One region of the Pseudoalteromonas sp. JC3 genome, then DNA from elsewhere that is predicted to be linked to it. Evidence: predicted binding sites of a transcription regulator. Region 1 holds the regulator's gene; the other holds the start of a gene.
The links. The regulator NrdR, encoded in region 1, represses ribonucleotide reductase genes. The targets are predictions, from matches to a motif close to AAACACNANATNTNGTGTTT.
Positions count from the first base shown of each region.

Region 2: the regulator NrdR is predicted to act here: its motif matches at 4,765-4,784, upstream of nrdA (class 1a ribonucleoside-diphosphate reductase subunit alpha).

Region 1 is NZ_CP127855.1:3,265,979-3,275,170, reverse strand. Features, by position in the region: gene QSH61_RS14165 (response regulator) at 1-227, shown strand, start outside; gene thrA (bifunctional aspartate kinase/homoserine dehydrogenase I) at 468-2,882, shown strand; gene thrB (homoserine kinase) at 2,888-3,826, shown strand; gene thrC (threonine synthase) at 3,826-5,109, shown strand; gene glyA (serine hydroxymethyltransferase) at 5,367-6,623, shown strand; gene nrdR (transcriptional regulator NrdR) at 6,709-7,158, shown strand; gene ribD (bifunctional diaminohydroxyphosphoribosylaminopyrimidine deaminase/5-amino-6-(5-phosphoribosylamino)uracil reductase RibD) at 7,155-8,267, shown strand; gene QSH61_RS14130 (riboflavin synthase) at 8,269-8,925, shown strand; gene ribBA (bifunctional 3,4-dihydroxy-2-butanone-4-phosphate synthase/GTP cyclohydrolase II) at 8,954-9,192, shown strand, end outside.
Region 2 is NZ_CP127855.1:2,346,208-2,355,399, reverse strand. Features, by position in the region: gene QSH61_RS09825 (TonB-dependent receptor) at 1-185, opposite strand, end outside; gene QSH61_RS09820 (YaeQ family protein) at 360-884, shown strand; gene yfaE (class I ribonucleotide reductase maintenance protein YfaE) at 956-1,228, opposite strand; gene nrdB (class Ia ribonucleoside-diphosphate reductase subunit beta) at 1,228-2,358, opposite strand; gene nrdA (class 1a ribonucleoside-diphosphate reductase subunit alpha) at 2,412-4,697, opposite strand; gene QSH61_RS09800 (HAD family hydrolase) at 5,053-5,700, opposite strand; gene ubiG (bifunctional 2-polyprenyl-6-hydroxyphenol methylase/3-demethylubiquinol 3-O-methyltransferase UbiG) at 5,697-6,407, opposite strand; gene gyrA (DNA gyrase subunit A) at 6,673-9,192, shown strand, end outside.

The DNA of each region.
Region 1 (9,192 bases):
AAATAGATTTATTGTGCCTGGATTTAACCATGCCAATACTTGATGGGATTGCTGTGTTAGAGGCAATAAAAGCACACCGAATTGAATGTTTCGTGGTGGTTATTTCGGCAGATGTTCAGACCAAGATGAAAGAAAGAGTAGCAAATTTGGGGGCGTTAGGGTTTTTAGAAAAACCGGTTAAAGCAGAGCAGTTATTAGGATTACTGCACCAGTTTGGTATCCGATAACTTATCTATGCAAATTACAAATGTCACTATTAAAAATTTGCATAATCTATTTTGCTCTTTCGTATTGACAGCGCGGCTAAACTTCAGGCACTCTAAAATTATGAAAACGAATATTATCACTACGACCATTATTACAACCACCATCCTAACGGGATAGTGGCATAGGTCAGTGCGAGTTTGAAAAAGGCCTGTGTTCACTAAGAACACAGGCCTTTTTTGTTTTTGGAATGAGGAAAAATGATGCGAGTACTAAAGTTTGGAGGGTCTTCCCTCAAAGATTTTGCCTGTTTACAAAGAGTCAGCGAGCTAGTTAAAGACCATGGCCAACAACAAGCGCTTATCGTGCTGTCGGCTCCCGGTGGCATGACAGATCAGCTCGTTGAGCTTGCTGATTTGGCTGGACGAGGAGATGCGTTTGACTCCCAGTGGCAGTCATTTACTTCCCGCAGCCAAGGCTTATACGATGAAGTACAAGCGGTGTACGGTGGTGTTGTAGGCTGGCCTGACTTTGAATTACTTAAGAATAAATTAGATGGGGCCAAGTTACTGGGACATTGTCCAGATCAAGCAAGAGCCTATGTCATTAGTTTTGGCGAACGCATTAGCGTTGCGCTGATGGACACCATGCTGCAATCAGATTCAGTCGCGCTTAGTGCTGACGCTTGTGTAAAAACGCAGGGCGGGTATCTCGATGCTGAAGTTGACCTTAAGCTAAGTAAAGTATGTTTTGCAGAGTTAGTGCGTGCCCAAGCGTCGCGTTTTTATATCATGGCAGGATTTACGGGAAGCAATGAAGCGGGCGAGCTGACAACGCTTGGTCGCAACGGTTCTGACTACTCTGCAGCTGTCGCAGCTGCGTGTCTTGAAGCTGAAATCTGTCAAATCTGGACTGACGTTGATGGCGTTTACAGTGCAGATCCTCGTCTGATAAAGAAAGCGACTAAGGTCGACGTGCTATCTTATAAAGAAGCCATGGAGCTATCTTATTTTGGCGCTAAAGTGCTGCACCCAAAAACAATCTTACCTTGCGCCAAAGCTGATGTGCCTTGTGAAATTAAAAATACTCATGATCCAGAAGTGCCGGGTTCACTGATTTGTGCTCAGGGCGGTGGCGAGGCTCCAGTAAAAGCGCTTTCGAGTCTTGATAAACTTGCTATGCTGACCGTGGCAGGACCTGGGATGAAAGGCAAGGTTGGCATGGCTGCTCGGGTCTTTTCTGCACTGGCAGCAGATAACGTATCCATCGTACTTATTACGCAATCTTCTTGTGAATTCAGCATCAGTTTCTGTGTCCATGAGCAAGACTTAACACTTGCGCTGGCTGCGCTTGAGCAGGCATTTGAGCTTGAAACGCAAGCAGGTTTAATCGACCCAATTGAAGTGCAGCGTAACCTTGCTATCGTTACTTTGGTTGGCGACAACATGAAAGCGCACAAAGGTCTTGCGGCCAAATTCTTTGCCTCACTTGCACAGGCTCAGGTGAATATTGTTGCCATCGCGCAGGACTCAACGGAGAGTTCTATTTCTGCGGTGGTTGATGGTGAACTTTGCCAAGATGCAGTAAAAGTGTGCCACGAAAACTTCTTCACGCACGTGCCATCCATCGATGTATTCTTGATTGGCTGCGGTCTAGTGGGTCAAGAATTAATGAAGCAGTTTCATAAGCAGCAAGCATGGCTTGAAAAACGCAATATCCGTTTGAACCTCTATGGCATTGCAAACTCAAGTAAGTGTTACTTAGACCCTGAAGGCGTTCCGTTTGATAACTGGGAATTGGCGCTTGAGAAAGCGGAGTCGGGCTTTGATTTACAACAGGTTAGCCAGTTTGTTAGACAAAATCATTTAATTAACCCTGTGATTGTCGATTGTAGTGCGGCTCAGTTTGTTGCCGATGGCTATTTAGACTTTCTTAACGCGGGCTTTCATGTCGTTGCGGCTAATAAAAAAGCCAATACTGGCAGCTATGAGTATTATCAGTCACTGCAGCAGGCTGCACTAGCTAAACGCCGTCACTTTCTATACGAAACCAACGTTGGCGCCGGACTCCCTGTATTAGACAACCTTAAATTGCTGTTTGGCGCAGGAGATGAATTGCTTTCATTCAGTGGTATTTTGTCTGGCTCGCTATCGTATATTTTTGGCGTATTGTCGGATGGTTTATCGCTATCGGAAGCGACAGAGAAAGCCAAACAAAGCGGTTTTACAGAGCCAGATCCGCGCGATGACTTATCTGGTACGGATGTCGCACGTAAGCTGCTTATCATTGCCCGTGAATCGGGACTGCCGTTGGAACTCAGTGATATTGAAGTTGAATCAGTATTACCTGAAGGGTTTGCTGAGGGCGCCAGTGTTGATGAATTTATGGCGCAATTACCGCAATTAGATGATGCTTTCGCAGCGCGTATTGCGGCGGCCAAAGCACAAGGCCAAGTGCTACGCTATGTCGGTTCAATTGTTGACGGTAAATGCCGCGTTGGCATTGAAGCGGTAGATAAAGAGCACGCTTTGTACGATATTCGTGACGGTGAAAACGCACTGGCTATTTTGAGCCAATATTATCAACCAAAGCCTTTTGTGATCAGAGGTTATGGCGCGGGCGCAGAGGTAACCTCTGCAGGCGTATTTGCTGATATCCTAAAAACGCTGTCGAGGTAGGAGCTATGAAAACATTTTATGCACCAGCGTCAATGGGGAATTTTTGTGTTGGCTTTGATGCCCTTGGCGCCGCACTCCAGCCTATTGATGGCAGTTTACTGGGTGATCAGGTCAGCGTTGAAGCCGCAGAGCGTGATACGTTCAACTGTATTGGTCCATATGCTGAAAAGCTCTCCGCTGATCCTAAAGACAATTTAGCGTTTCAGTGTTTACAGCACTTCAAACAGCATGTGGCACCCAACATGCCGGCGGTTGCCATGACCTTGTATAAAGGCCTTCCTGTTGGTTCAGGTCTAGGCTCTAGCGCTTGCTCTGTGGTTGCCGCTTTTGCTGCACTCAATGATTTTGCCAATACGCAATTAAGCCAAGAGGCGCTTATTGAATTAATGGCCGACTTTGAAGCTAAGGTCAGTGGTGGTCGTCACTACGACAACATCACGCCCTGCTACCTTGGTGGGCTACAACTGACAGCAGACTGCATTCCAAGTAAAGCAATCAGCGTTGCGCATGATGAAAGCTGGTTTTATGTTATTGCATATCCTGGCTTTGCCTTGAATACAGCGAAAGCAAGGCAAGCACTACCACAGCAGTTTTCTTTGCATGATACGGTGGAGTTTGCCCAGCGACTGTCGGGCTTTTGTTTATTGATGCAGTCAGGTCAATTTGACAAAGCACTGTCGATGATGAAAGACAGCATTGCCGAAGAAGCGAGAGCGCCACTCATTGCTGGCTTTAACGAAGCAAAAGACGCGCTACCAGCCCTAGGTGCCGAGCTGGTAAGTATTTCAGGGGCAGGGCCCACGCTATTTGCTATTTGTAAGTCTGAGCAACAGGCAAATGCAGTGCAGCAATGGTTGCAACAAAATTACATTAATGAAGCGGGTTTTAGCCATATTTGCCGATTAGATACGCTAGGCACAAGAGAATTAAAGGATCAAAAGTAATGAAATTAGTGAATTTAAAAGACGAACAGCAGATAGTCTCATTCGTTGAAGCGGTAAAAATTGGTTTAGGTCGTAACCAAGGGGTATTTTTCCCTCCTACATTTGAGTGTATTGCGGATGTTGATGCACTACTTGAATTACCTTTTGCTGAGCGCAGTGCCAAGGTATTACATCACCTTATTGGTGATGAACTACCACAAGATACCCTCGATGCGATGGTAAAACGCGCCTTTAATTTCCCTGCTAAATTAGTCGAAGTTGCTAAAAATCAGCATTGTTTAGAGCTTTTTCATGGGCCAACATTGGCGTTTAAAGACTTTGGCGGCCGCTTTATGGCGGAATGCATTAGCATGTTTAATCAAGGTGAGCGCGTGACTATCCTCACCGCAACAAGTGGTGACACGGGCGCCGCCGTTGCCCATGCATTTTACGAAAAAGAAAATGTCGATGTGGTGATCCTTTATCCTCATGGCAAAATTTCGCTTGCCCAACAAAAGCTGTTTACAACACTTGGGAAAAACATTCATTGTTATGCTGTAGATGGCAGCTTTGATGACTGCCAAGCGATGGTGAAGTCTGCATTCCTTGATGACGAAGTAAAGCAAAAGCTTGGTCTTAATTCGGCAAACTCCATCAACATCAGCCGTTTAGTGGCACAAGTGTGTTATTACTTTGAAGCGCTAGCACAATTACCTAAATCTCAGCGTGATAAAGTGCATGTTTCAGTGCCAAGTGGTAACTTCGGCAACGTCTGTGCAGCAATGATTGCGGCGGCGATTGGATTACCTATTGCCAAGTTAAGTGCCACGACAAACCAAAATGATACTGTGCCCCGTTACATTGCCTCGGGTGAGTGGCAACCAAACGACACTTTAGAGTCACTCTCTAATGCGATGGACGTGAGTAAACCTAATAACTGGCCTCGTGTTGAAATCATGCTAGAAAGAGGAGATTTTAACAAACATGACTTTTATTCACGTTCGGTGACGGAAGCGCGAACTCAGACAGTAATGCAAGAATTACATGATAAAGGTTACTTGGCTGAGCCGCACACTGCGATAGCCTACGAGGGATTAGCACTGGACTCTCAAGCGGATGAAACCGGAATTTTCCTTGCCACTGCGCATCCTGCGAAGTTTAAGGAATCTGTAGAAGGTGTTTTAAATCAGCAGCTTGATATGCCGAAACCGTTGGCCGATGCATTGCAAAAACCATGTTTGGCAGAGCCGCTTAATGCAGATTATGATGCTTTGAAGGCAGCAATGTTAGCAAAACTTAACTAAATCAGAGAGCCTATCTGAGTGGGTAGAACGGCCACTCAGATAAGGTCAATTTCAAGACTATATTAGCTTTTCAAATACAACTTAGGTTGTCTTATTTAAAATATTAATGTTTAAATAAAAAAATATCATCGCGATAGGGGTGTGAAATAAATTCAATCCCTGCTTAAATATGCCCATGCTGATTTCATAGGCAAACTCGTTATCTTGTGATGCTAGATTGTCTTTAAAAATACCCTTACGTTTACCTAGGAGAAACCATGTTAGAACGTAACATGAATATTGCAGATTTTGACCCAGAACTATTTGCAGCGATTGAAGCAGAAACTTCACGTCAAGAAGAGCACATCGAGCTTATCGCTTCTGAGAACTACTGTAGCCCACGTGTACTTGAAGCGCAGGGTTCTCAGCTAACAAACAAGTATGCTGAAGGTTACCCAGGTAAGCGTTACTATGGCGGTTGTGAGCACGTTGACGTGGTTGAGCAGCTCGCGATTGACCGTGCCAATGCGCTATTTGGTTCGACTTACGCAAACGTTCAGCCTCACGCTGGCTCACAAGCAAATGCGGCGGTATTCCAAGCGCTACTTCAGCCACATGACACTGTGCTAGGTATGAGCCTTGCTCACGGTGGTCACTTAACGCACGGTTCACACGTAAACTTCTCTGGTAAAACGTACAATGCTATCCAGTACGGTCTAAACGAAGAAACTGGTGAAATCGATTACGCGCAAGTTGAAGCGTTAGCACTTGAGCACAAGCCAAAAATGATCATCGGTGGTTTCTCTGCGTACTCAGGTATCGTTGACTGGGCTAAGTTCCGCGAAATCGCTGATAAAGTAGGCGCTTACCTACTTGTTGATATGGCGCACGTTGCAGGTCTTGTTGCCGCTGGTATATACCCAAGCCCAGTGCCTCATGCACACGTTGTAACAACAACAACGCACAAAACGCTAGCGGGTCCTCGTGGTGGTCTTATCATCTCTGCTTGTGATGATGAAGAAATCTATAAAAAGCTAAACTCTGCGGTATTCCCTGGCGGTCAAGGTGGTCCTCTATGTCACGTTATCGCTGCGAAAGCGGTTGCGTTCAAAGAAGCACTACAGCCAGAGTTCAAGTCATACCAAGAGCAAGTGGTTAAAAATGCACAAGCTATGGTTGCGGTACTTCAGGAGCGTGGTTATAAAGTGGTTTCTGGCAAAACTGAAAACCACCTGTTCCTACTTGATCTGATTGATAAAGACATCACCGGTAAAGATGCGGATGCAGCGCTTGGCCGTGCAAACATCACAGTAAACAAAAACTCTGTACCAAACGATCCACGTTCACCGTTCGTTACTTCTGGTCTTCGTATCGGTTCTCCTGCGATCACTCGTCGTGGCTTCAAAGAAGCTGAGTCGAAAGAGCTTGCTGGCTGGATCTGTGACGTACTAGACAACATCAATGATGAGTCTGTACAGGCACAAGTGAAAGAAAAAGTAAAAGCAATTTGCGCTAAATTACCTGTTTACGCATAATTTCGCTCACAAAAAAGCAGTTTTTTGTTATGATTAAGGCCGCATTCAAGCGGCCTTTTTTGTTTTTGAGTCAACGAGAGCGTCTATGCATTGTCCATTCTGTACAGCCAAAGATACCAAAGTGATAGATTCACGTTTGGTTGCTTCCGGCCACCAAGTCCGTCGCCGTCGTGAGTGTATTTTATGCCACGAACGTTTTACTACCTTCGAGGGCGCAGAGCTCTTAATGCCGCGCGTGATAAAGCAAGATGGTACTAGAGAGCCTTTCAATGAAGATAAGTTACTCAATGGCATGCACCGAGCGCTGGAAAAGCGTCCCGTCAGCACAGAACAAATAGAAGAAGTAGTACATCAGATTAAATCTCAAATTCGTGGTACTGGCGAACGTGAAGTACCAAGCGACATGATTGGCGAATGTATTATGGAAGCCCTTAAAAAGCTCGATAAAGTGGCTTATGTGCGATTTGCTTCAGTATATCGCTCTTTCGAAGATATTCGTGAGTTTGGTGAGGAAATTGCGAGGTTGGGGGATTGAGCCAGTTCACAGCGCAAGATCATGATTACATGAGCCGCGCCATCACGCTTGCAAAGCGCGGTAAATACACCACAACACCCAATCCAAACGTCGGCTGTGTGATCGTAAAAGACGGTGAAATAGTCGGCGAAGGCGCACACTTAAAAGCAGGTGAAGGCCATGCTGAAGTACATGCGCTTAAGCAAGCTGGAGCTAAAGCCGCTGGTGCAACTGCCTATGTAACGCTTGAGCCATGTAGTCACTATGGCAGAACGCCGCCGTGTGCTAAAGGTCTGATTGACGCAGGCGTCAGCAGAGTGGTTGCTGCCATGGTTGATCCCAACCCACAAGTTGCAGGGCGTGGATTGGCAATGTTAGAGGCCGCGGGAATTGCAACGGCTTTTGGTTTGCTAGAGCCACAAGCAAGGGCACTGAATACCGGATTCTTGAAGCGAATGGAGTGTGGGTTGCCATTCGTGACTTGTAAGCTTGCCGCTTCTGTTGATGGTAAAACCGCATTAAACAATGGCCAGAGCAAGTGGATTACCTCAGCCGCAGCGCGCTTAGACGTACAGCGCCACCGCGCGCAGAGCTGTGTGGTCTTGACCGGAGCCGATACGGTTATGGTAGACAACGCCAGACTCAATGTTCGTGAAGAATTTTTGCAAGACACCGATTATCCTCAATCTGAGCTACGCCAACCGATACGTGCGATTATTGACTCACAAAATCGTCTGACACCAGATCTTGCGCTATTTACAACTGCATCTCCAGTGATTATTTTTCGCCGTACTATTGATAATTCAGTGCAATGGCCTCATTTCGTAGAGCAAATTGTCGTGCCTGAAATCAACGGTAAGCTCGACCTAAAAGCCGTTCTCAACAAATTGGCTGAAAAGCACTGTAATTATGTTTGGCTAGAGGCCGGTGCCACCCTTGCGGGGGTAATGCATGAACAAGGGCTAATCGATGAATATATCATCTATTTGGCACCGAAAATAATTGGCGCTGGAAAAGGGCTGTTTAACACCTCACCACTGAGTGCCATGTCGCAAATACCTGAGTTAGTGTTTGGCGACGTTTGCCAAGTGGGGCCTGATCTCAAACTTATCGCGACTAAAGAGAAGTAAAATGTTTACAGGTATTATCGAAGCAACAGGAACATTAACTCAATTGCAGCTCAAGGGCGGCGATTTAATTGTTCGTGTGACCACGACATCTCTTGATATGAGCGATGTAAACTTGGGTGATAGTATTGCCACTAACGGGGTTTGCCTGACTGTAACTGAGAAGTTTCATGATGGCTTCAAAGCCGATGTTTCTAACGAAACCTTAAGTTTGACGCGTTTTGCCGAGTACCAACAAGGCCAAAAGGTAAATCTTGAAAAGGCACTGCAGCCGATTTCACGTCTAGGCGGTCATTTGGTGTCAGGTCATGTGGATGGTATTGCTGAAGTGGTTGAGATAACCGCTAATGCCAGAGCGACTGACTATTGGTTAGCTGCGCCGTCATCGCTAATGAAGTATATTCCGTATAAAGGTTCGGTTGCCATTGATGGTATCAGTTTGACGGTCAATGCCGTGGAACAAAATCGCTTTAAATTGACCATAGTGCCACACACGGCGCAAGAAACGACGATTGCAGGTTTTCAAGTCGGGTCAAAATTAAACCTAGAGGTTGACCAAATCGCCCGCTACCTCGAAAGACTAATTCAGGGTGAGCCAAGCGCTGCCAGCGAGTCCACTCTCACAACCAGTCTATTGGCGAAAGCTGGCTTTATAAAGTAGCCATAGACAAAGTAAAAATGGGAAAACTATGAGTTTAAATAGTGCTGAGGAAATCATCGCGGACATTAAAGCCGGTAAAATGGTTATTTTGATGGACGATGAAGACCGAGAAAATGAAGGTGATCTGATCATTGCAGCAGAGCACATTACACCAGATGCAATTAATTTCATGGCAACATATGGTCGCGGGTTAATCTGTTTGACCATGACACAGGAGCGCTGTGAGCAGCTGAACTTGCCACTAATGGTGAAAACCAATGGCGCTCA
Region 2 (9,192 bases), 920 kb from region 1:
GCAATGGTAAATTGGCCATTCTTATCTGATTTAACTGACTTGCTTTTGCCATGAAGATGGATGGTTACATTACTAAGTGGTTGATTGTTTGCGTCAACAACTTTACCTGTTAGTTGTGCAGCATAAGCTGGCGCTGCACCTATTATTGAAATTAATGCGCTGGCGATAAGAGACTGCTTAAACATATTTTTATTACCACGAGTTAGGTTATGTATTGAACGAGTGAGCTGTTCGACTAATAGAGTGATAATATAACACTACAAATTTTGCGGATCAATAACGTTATACTATAACTTAGTTATTGTTGAAATTAGAATTACAGCTATAGTTAAGAAACAAGCTAAAGTGAGCACAACATAATGAACAAGCCATTTGTTTTCAAGGCAAGGATTAAGGTTGCTGACTTATTTCACCATAGCCACCATGAAGAAGCGTTTACTACCGCCATGTTGTCAAAAGAAAGTAGCGAGCATTTTGCGATGAAACTGCTTGGGATATGCGCACTGTCTTTTGATAAGCCGGCAAAGTGGAGCAAGGCGGAGAAAAAACATTGGCCGGACGTATGGCTAGAAGACGACAACGACCAGGTTGAAGTCGCTTTGTTTATTGGTACCTTAGAGGTCGATGAGATACTCAAGTATGAAAAGCTTTATGCTAAGGTTGTAGTGTTGTGTGCTGACGGTGAGCAATGGTTTGAAGAGCGTCGAGCGCAATTACAGTTTATTGGATCTTTCTCTGTGTTTAGTATTCCCACGGACTTTGTAGCTGAATTGTGTGAAATGCTGACGCGAAGTTTACATTGGGACGTGATTTTTGAAAATGGGGCGATGAGTGTTACTGATAGTGAACACTACATTCGTACTCAAATTACCAAGCTGATTTAACGCACTAGTTAACCTAAACTCGGGATAACGGCTGCTAGAGAACAAGTTGTTATGTCGCGGATTTTGGTTATTTACGGCAACTCTATTTTAATATGGCTTGTGGGTCTGCTACAGCACAATAAAATTTCCCCATCTCTCACAAAAGCAAGCGGCTCGTTCGCGTACTGTGTTTGTCCTTCAATGAGCTTGGCGCGGCAGGCGCCGCAAAAACCCTCGCGGCATTGATAGGGGACTTCAATATTTGCGGCTTCAAGGGTTTCGAGTATCGAAGACGAAGAAGCCACATATTCCAGTGGCTCCTCAATATTCTCAACCTGAATTAGGAAGGATGGCTTTTCAACCATTACAGGTCGAAATCGCCAAAGTCAGAGGCATCAACTTCAGAGTCGATTTGTCCAACAAGGTATGAGCTGATCTCAGCTTCCTGTGGTGCAACTTGAACATTGTCAGAAACAAGCCAAGCATTGATCCACGGAATCGGGTTCGATTTGGTCTCAAATTGCGTTGGTAAACCAACCGCTGACATACGAATATTTGTGATGTACTCAACGTATTGACACAAAATATCTTTGTTTAGTCCAATCATTGAACCGTCTTTAAACAGATACTCAGCCCATTCTTTTTCTTGCTCAGCTGCTTCAACAAACATCTTAATCGCTTCGTCACGGCATTGTGCTGCCACGATAGACATTTCAGGGTCATCTTTGCCTTCTTGCATGATATTCAGCATGTGCTGTGTGCCAGACAAATGAAGCGCTTCATCACGAGCAATTAGCTTGATGATCTTTGCATTACCTTCCATAAGCTCTCGCTCAGCAAAAGCAAACGAGCAGGCAAAACTCACGTAGAAGCGAATAGCTTCTAAGATGTTTACTGACATGATGCAAAGGTACAGAAGCTTTTTCAGTTCAAACAAGTTTATGACGACCGTTGTGCCGTTAATTTCATGCTTGCCTTCACCGTATTGATTATAAAGGCTTACCTTTTCAATCAGTTCGTCATAATACTTGGTCACTGCATCCGCACGTTCAACAATTTTGTCATTGCCCACGATGTCATCAAAGATTAACTCAGGGTTTTGCGTTACATTACGAATAATGTGAGTATAAGAGCGACTGTGAATAGTTTCACTAAATGCCCAAGTTTCGATCCAAGTTTCAAGCTCAGGGATGGAGACGATCGGCAAAAGTGCAACGTTTGGAGAGCGACCTTGCACACTGTCTAGCAATGTTTGATATTTTAGGTTGCTCAAAAAGATATGTCTTTCGTGCTCAGGAAGTGCCTGAAAGTCCAATCTATCCTTACTTACGTCTACTTCTTCTGGACGCCAGAAAAACGATAATTGCTTTTCAATTAGCTTTTCGAAAATAGGGAACTTCTGTTGGTCGTAGCGAGATACATTAACAGTTTGTCCGAAAAACATCGGTTCTTTTAATTGGTCGTTATGATTTCTGCTAAACGTAGAATATGCCATAAATGTGTTACTCAATACCTAAAAAAGCGGGTGATGACCACCCGCATAAAAAGTTATATTTTACAAGCGCCGCCTTCACAACCATCGTCTTCTGCTTCTGGTTTCATCTCATCTTGAGCATCCGAAGCACCGTCGCGGGTGTTATGGTAATAAAGTGTTTTAACACCAAGTTTGTATGCGGTGAGTAAGTCTTTTAGCAATAGCTTCATAGGAACTTTACCTGCTTCAAACTTACTTGGATCATAATTGGTATTTGCAGAGATAGTTTGATCGATGAACTTCTGCATAATACCAACCAGCGCAAGGTAACCATCGTTAGATGGAATATCCCAAAGTAGTTCATAGTTGTTCTTGAGGCGATCGTACTCAGGTACAACTTGCTTCAAGATACCATCTTTACTTGCTTTAACACTGATATGACCACGAGGTGGTTCAATACCGTTTGTCGCGTTTGAAATTTGCGATGATGTTTCAGATGGCATCAAGGCTGACAACGTTGAGTTACGCATACCGTGTTCTTGGATACTTGCTCTTAACGCATCCCAGTCAAGGCGTAATGGCTCTTCACAGACTTTATCAAGGTCACGCTTATAGGTATCTATTGGCATGATACCTTGTGAGTAGGTCGTCTCGTTAAACTTAGGACAAGCGCCGCGTTCTTTTGCCAGTTCATTCGATGCTTTCATCAGATAGTATTGGATCGCTTCAAATGTTCTGTGTGTTAGGCCGTTAGCACTACCGTCTGAGTACTTAACACCATTCTTTGCAAGATAATAAGCAAAGTTAATCACACCGATACCCAGTGTACGGCGTCCCATCGTTGCATTGTACGCAGCAGGAACAGGATAGTCTTGATAGTCTAATAGGTTATCAAGTGCGCGAACCGCAAGCTCTGCTAACTCTTCTAGCTCATCTAAAGACTTGATAGCACCTAAGTTAAACGCTGAAAGCGTACAAAGTGCAATTTCACCTTCAGGGTCATTTACATGGCTTAACGGCTTCGTTGGTAGTGCAATTTCAAGACATAGGTTTGACTGGCGGATCGGTGCAACCTTAGAGTCAAACGGGCTGTGTGTATTACAGTGGTCAACGTTTTGTAGATAAATACGACCGGTGCTCGCACGTTCTTGCGCAAACATTGAGAATAATTCAATCGCCTTAATGCGTTTCTTACGAATAGACTCATCTTGCTCGTACTTAACATACAGTTCTTCGAATTTATCTTGATCTTCAAAGAATGCGTCGTAAAGGCCTGGCACATCTGATGGACTAAAGAGCGTGATATAGTCGTCTTTAATTAGGCGGCTATACATGGTTTTGTTGAACTGCACGCCATAATCTAAATGACGCACGCGGTTTTCTTCAACACCACGGTTATTTTTTAGTACTAATAGGTTTTCAACTTCAAGATGCCAAAGCGGGTAGAATAGGGTCGCTGCACCACCACGCACACCGCCTTGAGAACAGCTTTTAACAGCTGTTTGGAAGTGCTTATAAAACGGAATACATCCTGTGTGGTACGCTTCACCATTTCTGATTGGGCTACCTAGTGCACGAATACGACCTGCGTTAATACCGATACCAGCGCGCTGACTGACGTATTTTACAATCGCAGAAGAAGTTGCGTTGATTGAATCTAGGCTATCAGCACATTCAATCAGTACGCATGAGCTAAACTGACGTGTCGGCGTACGAACACCAGCCATAATTGGCGTTGGTAATGAAATTTTGAATGTTGAAACCGCATCGTAGAATCGCTTAATGTAATCTAGACGCGTTTCTTTCGGGTAGTTTGCAAACAGGCTTGCAGCAACAAGAACATATAAGAACTGCGCACTTTCATAGATCTCACCTGTTACGCGGTTTTGTACAAGGTACTTACCTTCCAACTGCTTAACGGCTGCATAGCTGAAGTTCATATCTCGGCTATGGTCGATGTAGCTGTTTAGCTCATCAAACTCTGCTTTTGTGTAGTCGGTAAGAAGGTGCTGATCATAGCGCTTGTCTTCAACCAGCTTTACCACATGGTCGTGTAAGTGCGGCGGCTCAAAACAGCCATAGGCTTTCTTACGCAAGTGGAAAATAGCCAAACGAGCGGCTAGATACTGATAATCTGGAGACTCTTTTGAGATCAGATCGGCTGCAGCTTTAATAATCGTTTCGTGGATATCACCAGTACGAATACCGTCATAAAACTGGATGTGTGACTTTAATTCAACCTGAGAAACTGAGACGTTATCTAGGCCTTCTGCCGCCCATGTAATGACACGATGGATCTTATCTAGATCTAACGGTTCTTTGCGACCGTTTCTTTTGCATACAGATAGCTGTTGGTTCATGTTATGTGCCTGTATTCCTTAGGAACGCGCTTTAGATATCGCACGAATATAAAATTGTTTAGCAAACCACCACTATATATGGTGCCCTAGTGGCTAGGGATCACAAGATAGTGGGGTTGACGTGAATTTGCAAGAGAACAACTCGGGCAGAATTGTGGATAAGTTTGGGATAATTTATTTATGTAAGTACCCACTAACCTATGACAATCCACTTATCTGCCCACAAAGAAAAATCAACAAAAAGATGATGCTTTTCAGCAAAAATAAAAAAAAATTCTAACTGATTTTTTTCTACACAAATTCGTATCTATTATAGCAAAAACACAATATATGGTGTTTTATTTTTTTATCGACACTAAATATGCGATAACGTGTCTAATGGGTTAGTAAGATAGAGATCCGCATGCCAAGACTTAGCTTCGGATTCAGATGGAATGAATCCCCACATTGCTGCTGCACTAATCATTTTTGCGGATTTTGCAGCAATAATGTCTCGCTCAGCATCGCCAACATAAATACACTGCTCTGGCGAAATCCCCAATTTTGAAGCCACTAATAGCAAAGGTTCTGGATGAGGCTTGGCCACCGCCAGTGTATCTCCGCATACTACTGTCTCGATCTTTGCAAGTTCAGGGATCTGTTTTAGTAGCGGAAGTGTTAAAAACTCAGGTTTGTTCGTCATGATCCCAACCTGAATCTCTTTTTCTAAAAGTGCCGCTAATAACTCACCAATTTGCGCAAAGCATTGGGAATGTACTGATAAATTCGCCAGGTAGTAGTCGAGTACACCCTGCCGTAATATTTGAATGTCGTAGTGCTTTAATGACTCACCAAATCCTACTTGCAACATCGCTGCTACGCCGTTTGAAATCGCACTGCTATAAACCTGTTTGCCGACAGTAGGCATTTTATTAGCAGCTAAAACGTGGTTTAGTGCGGCTCCCAAGTCATCACTGGTATCCAGCAAGGTGCCGTCTAAATCAAATAGTACCGCCTGGATCATGCCAGCTTCTCAAAGTGTAGAATGTAGTTAACTGAAACGTCTTTAGTTAAGGTAAATGTTTTGCCGATAGGGTTGTAGTTAACCCCTGTCGCCGCCCTAACTTTGAGGTCGTATTTTTCAGCCCAATCAATTAAGGTTGAAGGGCGAATAAATTTATCATGCTCATGCGTGCCTTCAGGAACCATTTTAAGCAGTTTTTCTGCGGCGACGATAGCCAGTAAATACGCTTTTGTAGTTTTGTTTAAGGTAGAAAAAAATACATGACCGCCGGGCTTAACTAGCTGTGCGACTGAACGAATAATGGATTCTGGGTCTGGTACGTGTTCTAGCATTTCCATGCAAGTTACTACATCGAACTCACCTTGGTGCATGGCTGCGAATTCTTCCGCTGGCACTTTTTGATAGTCTACGTTAACGCCGACCTCTAATGCGTGGAGCTTTGCGACGTTAAGCGGCTCTTGCCCCATATCGATACCGGTTGCATTTGCACCTAGCTTAGCCATGCTTTCTGTTAAAATCCCGCCACCACAACCGACATCCAATACTGTTTTTGCGAATAGGCCTTCACACTTATCGTTAATAAAGTCCAACCTCAACGGGTTAATGTCGTGTAATGGTTTAAATTCTCCCTCTCGGTCCCACCAGCGCTCTGCTATTTCTTCAAATTTAGCGATTTCATTAGGGTCTACATTTTGATGTTCGGTCATAAAAAACTTCCTCGTCGAATTGAGCGCATTATAAAGGGGATTAGATAAAAATAGCACCTGTAAAACGGTAAAAAGTGTGTTAGCATGCTTGACGAATTTTATAATAAACAAAGCCCCCGCTGATACTCTGAGGCAATTCGGCTATTTTTTGAAGTGCGTTTAATTGGCGCTTCAGCAGAAAAAGCAATTTGCTATTCAGATAGCATCTCAACACAAGTTGTAGTGTGACACAAAAGGGGTGGACACTGAAGGAAAGTGGAGTCAAATGTCTGATCTCGCCAATGAAATCCTGCCAGTCAATATCGAAGATGAATTAAAAAATTCATACCTAGATTATGCAATGAGTGTAATCGTAGGTCGTGCATTACCTGACGTACGTGACGGCCTAAAGCCTGTTCACCGTCGTGTATTGTTCGCGATGAATGAACTTAAAAATGACTGGAACAAACCTTATAAAAAGTCAGCTCGTGTAGTTGGTGACGTAATCGGTAAATATCACCCGCATGGTGATAGCGCGGTTTACGATACTATTGTACGTATGGCTCAGCCTTTCTCTCTACGCTATATGCTCGTAGATGGACAAGGTAACTTTGGTTCTGTCGATGGTGACTCTGCAGCTGCGATGCGTTATACCGAAGTACGTATGGCGAAAGTCGCTCACGAGTTGCTTGCTGACCTTGAAAAAGAAACCGTTGATTATGTACCAAACTACGATGGTACAGAGCAAATTCCAGATGTGTTACCAACTAAAGTGCCTAACTTATTGGTGAATGGTTCATCTGGTATTGCGGTTGGTATGGCGACCAATATTCCACCTCACAACTTAACTGAGGTGATCAATGGCTGTTTGGCTGTGATCCAGAATCCAGACATCACCATTGAAGAGTTAATCGACTATATTCCGGGTCCTGATTTCCCGACTGCCGCCATCATTAGCGGTAAAAACGGCATCGAACAAGCCTATAAAACAGGCCGTGGTAAGATCTATATCCGCGCGAAAGCTGAAATCGAAGTCGATGAGAAAACCAACAAAGAAACCATCATCGTTCATGAAATTCCTTACCAAGTTAACAAAGCAAGACTAATCGAAAAAATTGCAGAGCTTGTTAAAGATAAAAAGGTTGAAGGGATCAGTGCACTACGCGACGAGTCGGATAAAGACGGTATGCGTATTGTTATTGAAATCAAACGTGGTGAAGTCGGTGAGGTTGTACTAAACAACCTATATGCTCAAACACAACTACAAACTGTGTTTGGCATCAATATGGTTGCACTAGACAACAACCAGCCTAAGTGTTTCAACCTGAAAGAAATGCTTGATGCGTTTATTATTCACCGTCGTGAAGTTGTAACGCGTCGTACTGTATTTGACCTGCGTAAGGCAAGAGACCGAGCGCACACGCTTGAAGGCCTCGCAATTGCGCTAGCTAACATTGACCCAATCATTGAGCTTATTCGTAAGTCACCAACACCAGCGGAAGCGAAAGCGGCGCTAACTGCGCGAGCTTGGGATCTTGGTAACGTTAAATCAATGCTTGAGCGCACTGGCGAAGAAAATGTTGCGCGTCCAGATTGGTTAGCGCAAGAATTAGGGATCCGTGATGGTCAGTACTATTTGTCTGAGCAACAAGCCCAAGCAATCCTAGACTTAAGACTACACAAATTAACAGGTCTTGAGCACGAGAAAATTCTAGCAGAATACAAAGAACTACTCGATCTTATCGCTGAGCTACTGTACATCCTTTCTACTCCAGAGCGTTTGATGGAAGTGATCCGCGATGAGTTAGTTGAAATCAAAGAAACGTATGGTGATGAGCGTCGCACAGAGATCACCGCTGCTGCGCACGATATCAGTTTAGAAGATTTGATCAACGAAGAAGACGTTGTCGTTACGCTTTCTCACGAAGGCTATGTGAAGTATCAACCTCTTAGCGATTACGAAGCTCAGCGTCGTGGTGGTAAAGGGCGATCTGCAACTAAGATGAAAGATGAAGACTTTATCGAACGTCTACTCGTTGCAAATACTCACGATACAATTCTTTGTTTCTCCACTTCTGGCCGCTTGTATTGGTTGAAAGTTTACCAGCTGCCGCTTGCATCACGTGCTGCGCGCGGAAAGCCAATTGTTAACTTGTTACCACTCGAAGCTGATGAGCGTATTACGACAATTTTACCGGTTCGTGAATACGAAGAAGATAAGTTTATCGTCATGGCGACGGCGAGTGGTATCGTTAAGAAAACACCTCTGACTGCATACAGCCGTCAGCGTGCAAGTGGCATTATTGCTATCAACTTGAACGAAGGCGATAGCCTGATCGGTGCTAACATCACCACAGGTGAAAATGACATCATGCTATTTACTGAGCATGGTAAAGTTGTACGCTTTAACGAGAAGCAGCGAGATTCTGAAACAGGTGAAGTGAAGCGTGATCCTGAAACTGGCGAAGAAATGTTGGCTTTACGTCCGATGGGCCGTACAGCAACAGGTGTTCGTGGTATCAAGATGCCAGATGACGTGAAAGTGGTATCACTAATCGTACCACAAGGCGATGGTGCAATCTTGACCGTAACTGAAAATGGTTATGGTAAGCGTACACCGCTTGAAGAGTACCCAGCGAAGAGCCGTGCAACACAAGGTGTTGTGTCAATCAAAGTAACTGAAAGAAATGGTTCTGTGGTTGGTGCAGTTCAAGTTGATGACAACGATGAAATCATGCTGATCTCAAACCGTGGTACGCTAGTTAGAACGCGTGTAAACGAAGTTTCTACGGTAGGCCGTAACACC